2 regions of the Methylotuvimicrobium sp. KM2 genome follow, and region 1 is predicted to be linked to the other one. Evidence: predicted binding sites of a transcription regulator. Region 1 holds the regulator's gene; the other holds the start of a gene.
What was found. Region 1 encodes HrcA, which represses chaperone genes, less so after heat shock. Its sites were predicted from a motif close to TNTTAGCACTCNNNNNNNNNGAGTGCTAANA; they were not measured.

Region 1 (6,745 bases):
TCGACGCGTTCTTCGGGGGCTAGCGGCCTGACATTGGATGTCGTGATATCGCTCCGGTTATTTTTGGAGACATACAAATGATGATGGGCTTGCGATGCGACTTGAGGTAGATGTGTAACGCACATGACTTGTCGATTGAGGCTCAAGGCGCGTAGCTTTTGTCCGACAATTTCGGCAATGCCGCCGCCGATTCCGGAGTCGACTTCGTCGAAGATCATCGTCGGCGTGGTTTTGTCGTGACTAGTCGTGACTTGAATCGCCAAACTAATGCGTGATAACTCTCCTCCGGATGCGACTTTTGCCAGGGGCTTGGCCGGAAGCCCCGGATTGGCGCTCACTAAAAATTCCACTTTATCTTGACCATCGGCGCGCGGAAGCGAGTTATCCAGCGGCGAAATTTTCACGATAAATTCGCCTTGAGGCATGCCGAGCTCTTTGATCATCGCCGAAATTCGGCTTTGCAACTGCCGGCCGCCTTGTTGGCGTTGTCGTGTCAATTGATCCGCTAGTTCGCCGTATTTAGCGAGCAGCTTTTCAACTTTATCGGTCAACTCTTCGATTCGTTCGCCGCTGTGCGTCAGGTTGTTGAGTTCTTGTTCGAGATTGGTAGCTAGCTCAGGCAATTCTTCCGGCTGAACATGATGCTTACGGCAGAGACTTTGAATAATGCCGATTTGATTTTCCAGCACTTCCAGTCTCAATGGGTCGGCTTCTAGGTTGTCCAAATAACGACGCAATTGGTGAGCGGCTTCTTCAATCTGAATTTGTGCTTCGTTTAAAATGCCGTTGATAGATTCGATATCCGGCGCAAAACGCGTTAAATCGTTCAAAGCATGAGTCGATTGCAGCAGCAGACGATTGAGCGATTGTTCGTCGTTTTCGTAGAGCAAATCGAGTTGCCGATGTCCGGTCGATAGAATTTCTTCCAAATGCGCTAGTTTACTATGTTCATCCACAATTTCGGCATAATTGAAGTGGTTCAAGTCGAGTTGTTGCAATTCGTCGAGTTGGTAGCGCAATAATTCCTCGCGCTCGATACTATCGACACTGGCTTTTTTCAGGGCCTGTAACTCCCGATTGTTTTGCTGCCATTGTTGAAAATAGGTATTGACCTGTTCCAAAAGGACTTGATTGCCGGCAAACACATCTAGCAGTCGGCGTTGTTCATCGCTATGAAGTAAAGTCAAATGCGCATGTTGTCCGTGTATTTCAACTAGCTTTTCGCTCAGTTCTTGTAGAGTTTGTAATGTAACCGGGCGATTGTTGATATAGGCTTTTGATCGACCGTCATGGTTGATAATGCGTCTAATCAAGCAGTGTTGATCATCATCCAGTTCATTTTCTTCAAGCCATGTTTTCGCCAGAGGGGCATCGGATAAATCGAATTCCAAATTGATTTCAGCACGTTTACTGTTCGGTCGAATATAGCCGGAATCGGCTCGATCGCCCAGTGCTAAGCCAAGTGCGGTCAGTAAAATCGATTTTCCGGCGCCGGTTTCGCCTGTTAAAACCGACATTCCGGCGTTCACATCCAAGTCTAATGTTTTGACGACAGCTAGGTCGTTAATGGAAAGATTTAATAGCATGAGAATGGGTTAAGGATAACCGCCGCTCCAGTTGAGTTTTTTTCTGAGGATTTCAAAAAAATCGTGTCCTTCGGGATGGAGAATTCTAATCGGTTTCGGGTCTTTTTTTATCAAAATTTTATCACTGATCAATACTTCGGGTATTTCAAGATGATCGCAGGTGACCAAAGCATTGATTTGTTTGGTTTGACAGAAACTAATTTCGATTTCGGACGTATCGTCGATAACGATTGGGCGATTCGATAGCGTATGAGGATTAAGCGGTACCAAAACCAAGGCATTCAGAGAGGGATGCAAAATCGGTCCGCCCGCCGACAACGAATAAGCAGTCGAACCGGTTGGGGTAGAGACGATCATGCCGTCTGAACGCTGAGAGTTTAGATAGACGCCGTTAATGCGAGTGACGATTTCTATCATACTAGGCGTTACCCAGCGATGCACGACGACTTCGTTAACGGCAGTCTGCTCGTTAAAGACGCGGTGGTCGCGTATGATTTTTGTTCGCAATAAATAGCGCCTTTCTTCGCTATATTGGCCGGTTAAAATGTTGTTGATTTTGGGTAATAATTCATACGGCGAAATGTCGACCAGAAACCCGAGGCGCCCCAAATTGATCCCGACCAGTGGAATATCGTATTGGGCGATTGCACGCGCGGCGGATAAAAACGTACCGTCGCCACCTGCGGCGATAATTAGGTCGCAGTGCTGCCCGATAGTCTCGATGGCCGAACTTTCAACGTCGGATTCCGTTAAAAATTGAGCGCTCAAGCGGTCTACTATGACGGCATAGGCGTGCTGTTTAAGGTAACGGTAAAGAATCGCTAAAGTTTCGGCAATACCGGGGTCGCTGGCTTTACCGATAATGCCGATGGTTTTGAATGAGCTGTGCATTGTCGTTAATTTAAGAAAGGATTTGATCGAATTATACTCAATAAGTCAAGGGATAAGGGGAAAGATGAAAGATGAAAGATGAAAGGTGAAAGGGGCAAGGGGGAGGGTGTGGTGTCATAAGCGCCAACTTAAGGAAGGAACTCGTCATTCCGCCAGGGATTGGCGGAATCCAGGGCCACGGATGGCAATGCGTAGCACCACATCCTATCGACAACCCATACCGATATGACGAATAAAGCCATAAACGCACCATAGAATAGGCACTAAGTTGGCGCTTATGGGGTGTGGTGTGGGTTGTGATGGGGAATATTACGCGAGTTATGCTAAGTAGGTGTTTTTATTGTATTTGCTGGTATTGACAAGCGGAGAGTGAACTGCTAATTTGCGCCGCTGGCACTCGATGAGGTAGAGTGCTAATAAGCTAGAGGGTTTAATGTGAATAATAATCAGGTGTTGAACGAAAGATCGCTGCAATTATTGAAAGCATTGGTTGAACGTTATATCCAAGACGGACAACCGGTAGGTTCGCGCGCATTATCTAAGGATACCGAATTAAAATTGAGTCCCGCAACGATTCGTAATGTCATGGCCGATCTGGAGGACATGGGATTGATTCGTTCTCCGCACACCAGTGCAGGCCGGGTGCCGACCGTTAGTGGCTATCGTTTGTTTATCGATTCGCTGCTCACGGTAAAGCCTCTGAACTCGGAAGAACTTAAACTCTTGCGCAAAAATTTAATTGTTAAAGATAACGTCAATGATGTCATCGGGGTGGCATCGAGAATATTATCCGACGTCACGAGGATGGCCGGTGTCGTGACATTACCCAAGCGCGAACTGGTCAGTTTACGCCATATCGAGTTTTTGCCGTTATCCAATACCCGCGTATTGGTCATTTTCGTGACTAATGAACAGGAAGTGCATAATAAAATCCTCCATACATCAAAGCAATTCACCCCTGCTCAATTGCAGCAAGCCGCCAATTATTTAAATTCCGTTTATTCCGGATTGAGCCTAGCCGCAGTCAGAAAGGCCGTGCTGAAAGAGCTCAAAGACGCCCAAGAACAAATGAATCGGGAAATGTTGGACGCGGTGCAAATGGCTAAGTTGGCACTCGATCCCGGAAAGTCGGATGAAGATTATGTGTTAAGCGGCGAGACGAATCTAATGGGTTTTTCCGAATTATCGGACATGGAGAGGCTCAAGGAATTATTTGATGCTTTCAGTCAAAAACGAGGTGTTATCCATCTACTTGATCAATGCTTAAATGCCGAAGGCGTACAAATTTTTATCGGTGAAGAGTCCGGTTATCACGCATTCGAACAATGCAGCCTGGTTACCGCGCCGTACTCGATTAACGAACAAGTAGTCGGAGTTTTAGGCGTAATAGGACCCACCCGAATGGCTTATGAAAGAGTGATTCCTTTTGTCGATGTAACGGCAAAATTATTAGGCGCGGCCTTGAATCCCAAAACATAAGCCCCACATTTCTTGAAATAGAGTTTTTCCGTGGATGCGGACCGTTTTTTTATTTAAACCGGAGTTTAATAATGAGTAACGAGCAGGAGTTGCCCGAAAAGGCAGCGGACGAGCAAACCGAAACTATTTTGGAGCAAAACGCCGATGCGCAGCTAGATAACAATATAGACGAAAATAGCCAGCCGCAGACGGCTGAAAAGGTTGATATCGAAGAGTTATCGAAAAAGCTCGAAAAGACCGAACAAAAGGCTACGGAAAATTGGGATAAAGTTCTGCGCATACAAGCGGAAATGGAAAATCTGAAAAGAAGAACCCAAAAGGATTTGGAAAACGCTCATAAGTTTGCGTTGGAAAATTTTGCCAAAGAGCTGTTGACTGTTGTCGATAGTTTAGAGCTTGGTTTGCAAGCCGCTATCGGCGATAGCCCGGAAGTGCAAAAGTTTCGAGAAGGCAGCGAATTGACATTAAAACAATTCGAAGCCGTTTTTTCTAAATTCAATATTGAAGCGGTTAATCCGCTTGGGCAACCCTTTGATCCTGAGTTGCACCAGGCGATGGCTATGCAGCCATCTGCAGATGCCGAACCGAACTCGGTTATTAATGTATTTCAAAAAGGCTATGTATTGAATGGGCGATTGTTGCGTCCGGCAATGGTTGTTGTCGCCAAAGCTGAAGACAATCCTCCGCAAGAAACACCAAAAATCGATGAACAGGCTTGAACACATTAAAACTGCCCCCATATCGTAATCGACTAATTTTTTAAATACACTCTCAAGTCTGGAGCAATCAATGGCTAAAATAATCGGAATAGATTTAGGAACCACGAATTCTTGCGTGGCTGTGCTCGAAAACGGCACCGCACGCGTCATCGAAAATAGCGAAGGCGCTAGAACCACGCCTTCAGTCATCGCTTTCACCAAGGATGACGAGGTGCTCGTCGGGCAATCGGCCAAGCGTCAAGCGGTAACCAATCCCGAAAACACACTGTTCGCAATCAAGCGTTTGATAGGCCGCCGCTTCAAAGACGATGTTGTGCAAAAAGATATTAAAATGGTGCCGTATAAAATCGTGCCGGCCGATAATGGTGATGCTTGGGTTGAATGTCACGGTAAAAGAATGGCGGCACCTGAAGTTTCGGCTCGGGTCTTGATGAAACTGAAAAAAGACGCCGAAGCTTATTTAGGTGAAGAAGTTAAAGAAGCGGTCATTACCGTACCGGCTTATTTTAACGATTCTCAGCGTCAGGCAACTAAAGATGCGGGCCGAATTGCGGGTCTCGACGTCAAGCGTATTATCAACGAGCCGACCGCAGCCGCGTTGGCATTCGGGATGGACAAACCGAAAGGCGATATGAAAATTGCCGTGTACGACTTAGGCGGCGGTACATTCGATATTTCAATCATTGAAATCGCCGAGATCGAGGGCGAGCATCAGTTCGAAGTATTGTCGACCAATGGCGACACTTTCCTCGGCGGTGAAGACTTCGACCTGCGCATCATCGATTTTCTGGCCGACGAATTCAAACGCGACAACGGTATCGATTTGCACAGCGATCCATTAGCGCTGCAACGACTCAAAGAAGCAGCAGAAAAAGCCAAAATCGAATTGTCGTCTTCGCAACAAACCGATATCAATCTGCCTTATGTCACGGCCGATGCGACAGGACCAAAACATTTAAATGTCAAATTGACTCGGTCTAAATTGGAATCCTTGGTAGATGATCTGATTGATAAAACCAAAGCCCCATGCCTAATGGCGCTAAAAGACGCAGGCTTATCCGCGTCCGACATTGACGATGTGATTTTGGTCGGCGGTCAAACTCGAATGCCTCGCGTTCAAGAATTCGTTAAATCGATCTTCGGCAAAGAGCCGCGTAAGGATGTTAATCCGGATGAAGCAGTTGCTTTAGGTGCAGCGATTCAGGCCGGCGTATTAGGCGGCGATGTCAAAGATGTATTGTTGCTCGATGTAACGCCTCTATCGCTCGGTATCGAAACCTTGGGCGGTGTAATGACGAAATTGATCGAGAAAAATACAACGATTCCGACCAATGCTTCACAGGTTTTTTCAACGGCGGACGACAATCAAACCGCTGTAACGGTTCATGTTTTACAAGGCGAACGGGAAGTTGCCAGCGGTAACAAATCGCTGGGTCGTTTCGATTTGGCCGATATTCCACCTGCGCCGCGCGGCGTTCCGCAAATCGAAGTGACTTTCGACATTGATGCTAATGGTATCTTGAATGTCTCGGCTAAAGACAAAGCGACAGGTAAAAAACAGTCAATTGTGATCAAGGCCTCTAGCGGTCTATCCGATGAAGAAGTCGATCGCATGGTCAAGGATGCCGAGGCGCATGCCGATGAAGACCGCAAAGTGACCGAATTGGTGAGTGCGCGTAATCATGCAGAAGGGATCATCAATGCCACCGAAAAATCGATGAAGGAGCTCGGCGATCAAGTTTCCGCCGATGAAAGGTCGTCGATCGAAACTGCGATCAATGAATTGAAAGAAGCTCTGAAAGGAAGCGATAAAGAGTCTATCGAAGCCAAAACCAATGCGCTGACCGAATTGTCCGGTAAACTGGCTGAACGCGTTTATGCGCAAAAAGCGGAAGCCGAAGGCGGTGCCGAAGCTCAGCAGCAGTCGTCTTCAAGTGCTTCGACAGCCGATGACGGCGTGGTCGATGCCGAGTTTGAAGAAGTCAAAGACGACGACAAGAAATAATTCCATGCCGGCGCCGGTCGACTTGCCGTTTACGGTATGTCGACCGGCGCCGAATTTGATAGTAC
Region 2 (6,745 bases), 650 kb from region 1:
ATGCCGTTTATAAATCCAAACAACTCTTATTGATGATGGGCAAGGAGTTAACTCGTATCCGTAGAACAGTGATATTGCTGAATCCCGATGCCGAACAGCATATAAAGACGTGGTGGCAGGACGACGACCGGCTGTTAAAGACTCGCCCCAGTTCGGACTTGCAGAAGCAAATGACTAAGCTCAACGGAACCGGGATCGCGAACGGTATGCTGTTGATCATGGATCCATTGGGCAATATCATGATGCGTTATCAGCCCGGATTTAACCCTTATGATGTAAAGAGCGATCTCAGAAAATTACTTAGTGTTTCGCAAATCGGATAAACCATGTTTAGAAAAATTACCTTTGTTTCCGCCTTTTTGGCTTTATTGCTTATCGTAGCCGGTTCCGTCGTCAAGTTGACCGGAGCAGATTTGGCATGCCCGGACTGGCCTGAATGCTACGGTCAATGGTTTATCGCCGATAGTGCCGAGTTTAAAGCTTCGGCCGAACAGCTTTATCCGGGAAAAGCGGTCGATGTAGGTAAAGCTTGGCAAGAAATGGCGCGACGCTATGTATTCGGCTTATCGATGTTGACCGTCGTGCTGTTGGCATTGATCGCATGGCGCCAGAAGTATCAACGTTCCGTGGCGACAACTGGCGCGGTGGCGCTGCTTATCGTGGCGGCTGCGCAAGTATGCACGGCCGTCAAAGCGGTCGAATTGAATGCGATGCCGATTATAGTCATTGCTCAGGCATTGCTTGGCTTTATCCAGTTCTGGCTATTGAGTTGGCTATTTTTACGATTAAATCCTGCCTTAAATAAACTGGATCGAATAAGCGGTCCCATCTGGCTAGCCGGGTTCGCCGGCTTGTTGGTGTTGGTGCAAACCCTATCCGGTTTATGGGTTAACGCCAATCATGCGGGACAAGTCTGCAGCGGTTTTCCCCAGTGTAACGGGCAATGGTGGCCGCAAGCCGATTACCGTGCCGCGTTGAATATATTCAATGGTCTTGTCACCGGTTATCAAGGGATTTTATCCTACGACGCACAGGTGGCTGCCCATTGGTTGCATAGAGTCTTTGCCCTGCCGATTTTTGTTGTTTTAACTTGGCTGGTGCTGCGAGCCACTTCGGTTAACTGCGCCAAACCGGTCAGAAAAGCCGGCATGATGCTAAGTATTTTATTATTCGTGCAAATCGGCTTTAGCGTTATTGCGGCAAAATACGGACTACCGGCATGGTCGGCCATTGTGCATAATTTTGTTTCGGCAATATTGATGCTGCCGTTGCTCGCGATCGCCGTTTATAGCCGTTACGGATATGCGGGCGAAGTGTTGGCCGGCGAAACGGTCGAGCGTCCTGTCGCCGAGTTTGAAGCTGCCGAAGCAGTAATCGAAGTCGGCTATGTCGAGCCGGAACCGGAATCGCTGGCGCGCCGCCTTAAATCGCAGCTGCAAAAAACTCGGTCCGGCCTTAGCGGATTGATGGCAACGATTCCCATTGGTCAAAAAGCCATCGACGACGATTTACTGGAGGAAATCGAAGCCAGATTATTGATGGCCGATATCGGTTTCGAAGCGACGACAGCAATCATTCGGCGATTGACCGATAGTCTCGAACGGCATCAATTAAACGACGGGGAAGCATTGGAAAATGCGCTGAAACAAGAATTATTGGCTATTCTTAAGCCTTGTAACCACCCCCTACAGATTCCCGAACAAGATAAGCCGTTCGTGATTTTGGTAGTCGGCGTCAACGGTGCCGGCAAAACTACGACGATCGGTAAAATGGCCAAGCGCTTTCAATCTCAAGGCCATAGCGTGATGCTGGCTGCGGGCGACACCTTCAGGGCAGCGGCAGTCGAACAGTTGCAAACCTGGGGCGAGCGTAACAACATTCATGTCGTCGCGCAGCACACCGGCGCCGACTCTGCCTCGGTGATTTATGACGGTGTGCAATCGGCACAGGCCAAAGGTGTCGACGTGTTGATTGCCGATACCGCAGGACGTTTACACACCAAATCCAATCTGATGGATGAACTAAAAAAGGTTAAGCGCATTATCGGAAAGCTCGATGAAACCGCGCCGCACGAGGTTTTGTTGGTTTTAGACGCGGGAACCGGTCAGAACGCGTTGTCTCAGGCGAAACAATTTAACGAAACTGTGGCATTGACCGGTATCGCATTAACCAAGTTGGACGGCACAGCGAAGGGCGGGGTTATTTTTGCATTAGCCAAGCAATTCAGCGTGCCGATTCGTTTTATCGGTATCGGTGAAGGAATCGACGATTTGCAGGATTTCGATGCGAAACAGTTTGTCGACGCCTTATTTGTTAAAGATCAATAGGTTTATGCTCAAATTCGATCATGTCAGTAAACGTTATCCCGATGCCGGCGATGCATTGCTGGATGTCACATTTCATCTACAGCGCGGCGAATTCGCTTTTTTGACCGGCCATTCCGGAGCCGGTAAAAGCACTTTGTTGAAATTGATCGCGGTCATGGAAAGATGTTCGCGCGGTCAAGTTTTGTTGGACGGGCAAAATCTGAACAAGGCGTCCGCTCGACAAATACCCTATATACGAAGGAAGCTGGGCTTAATATTTCAGGATTATAAATTGCTGCAAGATAGAACCGTTTTCGACAATGTCGCATTGCCGTTGGTGGTGGCGGGTTACAGTCATTTTGATATCGGTCGGCGCGTTCGAGCAGCGCTCGATAAGGTCGGCTTGCTGGGTAAGGAAAAAAAACTTCCCCAGACTTTGTCCGGCGGCGAACAGCAGCGCGTCGGTATTGCCCGCGCCGTTATAAACAAACCGCCGTTGATTCTCGCCGACGAGCCGACCGGTAATTTGGATCCGGAATTGTCGTCCGAGATTATGAAATTATTTGAGGATTTTCAACAAGTCGGCGTAACGGTGTTGATTGCCACACATGATATCGCTTTGGTTGAGCGAATGGGACATCGTGTATTGCAATTGGATCATGGCCGCTTGGTCGCAAGTTAACAGATGAAAAAGCCGAATATCAACCACAGAAGACCGCAACCCCGACAGAAAAAGGAAGTCCGACGAAAAGTTGTTTCCGGTAGGCTAAGCGCTATGCTACAGACTTACCTGGATATTCATGCGCAAGCCTTGTTTTCCAGTTTAGGTCGTTTGGCGCGCGCACCTGTGACATCGTTGATGACCGTCAGCGTATTGTCCATTGCAATTTCGTTGGCCGCCGGATTCTATCTGTTGGTCGCCAATATTCAACAATTAACCGGCGGACTCGAAGATAGCAATCAAATTTCGTTGTTTTTAAAAGATCACGTCACCGATGATGCCGGCGTAAAGTTAGCCGAGAAAATTAAAAAATTCGATCATATACAGGCAGTCAAGGTTATTACGAAAACCCAAGGGCTCGCCGAATTTCGCGAATATAGCGGTTTCGGCGATGCACTGAAGGCGTTGGATAAAAACCCCTTGCCGACAGTCATTCAGGTTATGCCGGAACATAGCCTCGAAGAAGGACCGCAACTAGACGAATTGTTTAAAAAATTAACGGATTTACAAGAAGTCGATTTTGCACAATTGGATATGCAATGGATCAAACGCTTGTATTCGATCATGGAGCTGGCGGATCGCGGCGTTACGCTGCTCAGTTTTATATTGGCCCTAGCCGTATTATTCATTACCGGCAATACGATAAGACTGGAATTACACAATCGGCGTGATGAAGTGATCATCGCTAAACTGGTGGGCGCGACCCATCGTTTTATTCAAAGGCCGTTTTTGTATACCGGTTTTTGGTTGGGTTTTTGTTCCGGCATTTTGGCTTGGATTACTGTGACGGTCATGTTGTTTATTCTGCAGCAGCCGATCGATCGACTGTCCGGACTTTATGACGGCGTATTTTCGATGCGTTATTTGAGTTTCGGCGAAATGATGTCGTTAATTGCGATTTCTTCACTGCTTGGAGTAGCCGCTGCCTGGGGGGTGCTTTGCTATCAATTAAGACTGACCAAGCCCGAATAAACCGAAAGCCAGTTTGAGTCCTTGACTCCAAGAAGGTATTTATAGCGAGATCCCCAATCAATCAGAATCGTCCCGAGCCCTATCGATTATGAATTCACTCACAAAATAATGCGGAACTTATAAAAATTTTAGCACTCATAACGCGAGAGTGCTAAAATCGGGCAAACTTAAAAACAAGGGGAAATCATGAGTAACGCATTAGCCTTTGCCTTACCAACTAATCTTTCCGTAGGAACATTCGACGCTTATTTGAATGCGGTCGCGCAAACGCCGACTTTGTCTCACGAACAAGAGCGCAAATTGGCGCTTCGCTATCGCGATGAAGGCGACTTGGAAGCAGCGAAGGAGCTAGTTATGTCGAATCTTCGTTTTGTCGTTCATGTCGCGCGTGGATACAGCGGTTACGGACTGCCGTTGCCCGACATCATTCAAGAAGGCAACGTCGGCTTAATGAAAGCCGTCAAACGCTTCGATCCCGATGTCGGGGTTCGCTTAGTGACCTTTGCCGTGCATTGGATCAGAGCGGAAATACATGAATACGTCATCAAAAACTGGCGTATCGTCAAAATCGCTACAACCAAAGCTCAGCGTAAACTGTTTTTCAATTTACGCAAATCGAAAAACAACCTAGGCTGGTTGTCGCACGACGAGGCGAAAGCTGTCGCCAACGATTTAGGCGTTGATCTCAAAACCGTTTATGAAATGGAAAAACGTATGGACGGTTCGGATATGGCTTTCGACATGCCGCATGACGAGCCTTCCGACGAAAGCACTTACGCCTCGCCGGTCAGTTACTTAGAACAACATAACTCGGACCCTGCGGATTTGCTGGAAAACGAGCAATGGCAAGGTTATGAAGAGAACATGCTAAGCGAAGCAATGGCGGAGCTTGATGAGCGTAGTCTCGATATTCTCAATAGCCGCTGGCTAAGCGAAGAAAAAGCGACGTTGCATGATTTAGCCGAACGCTACAACGTTTCAGCCGAGCGCATCCGGCAGTTGGAAAAAAACGCCATGAACAAGCTGAAAGCCGCATTCGTGCTGGAAGCATAATACGTCGAACACTTCACGCGGGGCGGGTTATTTAACCCGCCCCGAACGTTTTCCGGTTCCCATAGTCCTCCGTGAGAATCCATATTTTGGCAGGACTTTGACAGGACGGGGTTTTATAACCCCGTCCTGCTAAGGTAAACATAATCACCTTCTCGTAACCGGAAGTCTATCAATCCGAAATCCGCGCAATTTCCCCATAACGGAAACAATCGACAGTATGATCGTTAACCATGCCGACCGCCTGCATGAACGCATAACAAATCGTCGAACCGACGAATTTAAAACCTCGTCTTTTCAATTCTTTACTGAGCCGATCCGATAAAGGCGTATTCGCCGGCAACTCGGCGTGCGTCCGCCACGCGTTCCGGACTGGCCGTCCGTCGACAAAATCCCATAGAAACGCATCGAAACTCCCGGTTTCTTCTTTGACATTCAAAAAAGCGCGTGCATTAGTCACAGCGGCATTCACTTTGAGCCGGTTGCGTATGATGCCCGGATTCTCCAGCAACTCCGCGATTTTTGCCTCATCATAGCCGGCCACCGATACCGGATCGAAATTATCGAACGCCGCCCTGAAATGATCGCGTTTTTTTAAAATCGTCGACCAACTCAAGCCCGCTTGAGCGCCCTCCAAAACCAAAAACTCGAACAACAGGCGGTCGTCATGCACCGGTACGCCCCATTCGCGGTCGTGATAGTCCTCTTCAAGCGGGCTGGACAAAGCCCATCGGCATTTATTCATGTAAATTGAAAAATCTGCTTAGGTTTTAAGGAGGGATACCGAGCATTAAAAAAAGATAAAATCCTTGATCTCATCGCGATTCAAAAGCACGATTTGCTGCTCCATCGCTTCCCGATGCAGATCGTCCTTGCCGATTCGCATACTCAAAAGAAAATACGACAACAAGGCAGCCCGAATTTGAGTGACGCATTTACCGTCGACCATCCCGAAATCGCGCTCGATCACGCTTTTTTGCGCTTTGTTCAATCCCGGATGCGGACCGATTTCGATAGTCAACCACTTGTTCCACAAAGTGTCTGTGAAAGGAGGTTCGTCAGCCTTACCCAAAATAGAGACGCTATGAATACGTGCAAGAACGAAATCGCGGTAGTCGTTGTGAGTTACGCTGAAAGACCGAACGTGCCAACGCAAACCGTCGAACACCAAAGTATGAGGGTTGATTTGCAAAGTCTTAGGCTTAGGACTGGACAACGATTGATATGAAATCTCCAGCTCGAATTTAAAACGCACTGCCTGCACAACGCCGCGCAAAACTCGCGCATCAATTTGCCGTGCCAATGGATTGACGATTTCAACGGTTGGAAGATTGCCGACTAATGCGATCAAGGTTTCGTAACCGTTTTGTTGCTGTAATTTTAAAACCTGTAACAGCTCGCCGGTCGTTCCATCCATGAAACCGGGTTTGAACGAATCGTCGACCACATAGCGTTTCAAATACTTATCGTAACGAATATTTCCCGGGCACAGCGATTGATAAAGCGTCAAATCCTTCGAAGCCTGTACCCGACTGATGCCGAAATAATTAATCAACGTACCGGTCGAAATTTCGCCGCTCCAAAACACCGTTGCTTCCAGCAAAGTTAATCGATGACGCTGTTCCCATTTTAAATTCGGTTGCAAGAGATTACTCATGGTGTTAGAGTCATGAAAACTAAATTTATATATTAATTG

Region 2: a site for HrcA is predicted at 4,126-4,156, ahead of rpoH (RNA polymerase sigma factor RpoH). Genes of this name have one in related genera too.

The regions. Positions count from the first base shown of each region.
Region 1 is NZ_CP150634.1:2,589,578-2,596,322, reverse strand. Features, by position in the region: gene recN (DNA repair protein RecN) at 1-1,586, opposite strand, end outside; gene WJM45_RS11000 (NAD(+) kinase) at 1,596-2,477, opposite strand; gene hrcA (heat-inducible transcriptional repressor HrcA) at 2,913-3,956, shown strand; gene grpE (nucleotide exchange factor GrpE) at 4,028-4,675, shown strand; gene dnaK (molecular chaperone DnaK) at 4,746-6,680, shown strand.
Region 2 is NZ_CP150634.1:1,941,809-1,948,553, forward strand. Features, by position in the region: gene WJM45_RS08280 (hypothetical protein) at 1-323, shown strand, start outside; gene ftsY (signal recognition particle-docking protein FtsY) at 327-2,327, shown strand; gene ftsE (cell division ATP-binding protein FtsE) at 2,332-2,988, shown strand; gene ftsX (permease-like cell division protein FtsX) at 3,082-3,999, shown strand; gene rpoH (RNA polymerase sigma factor RpoH) at 4,186-5,052, shown strand; gene WJM45_RS08305 (DNA-3-methyladenine glycosylase I) at 5,222-5,794, opposite strand; gene WJM45_RS08310 (WYL domain-containing protein) at 5,840-6,706, opposite strand.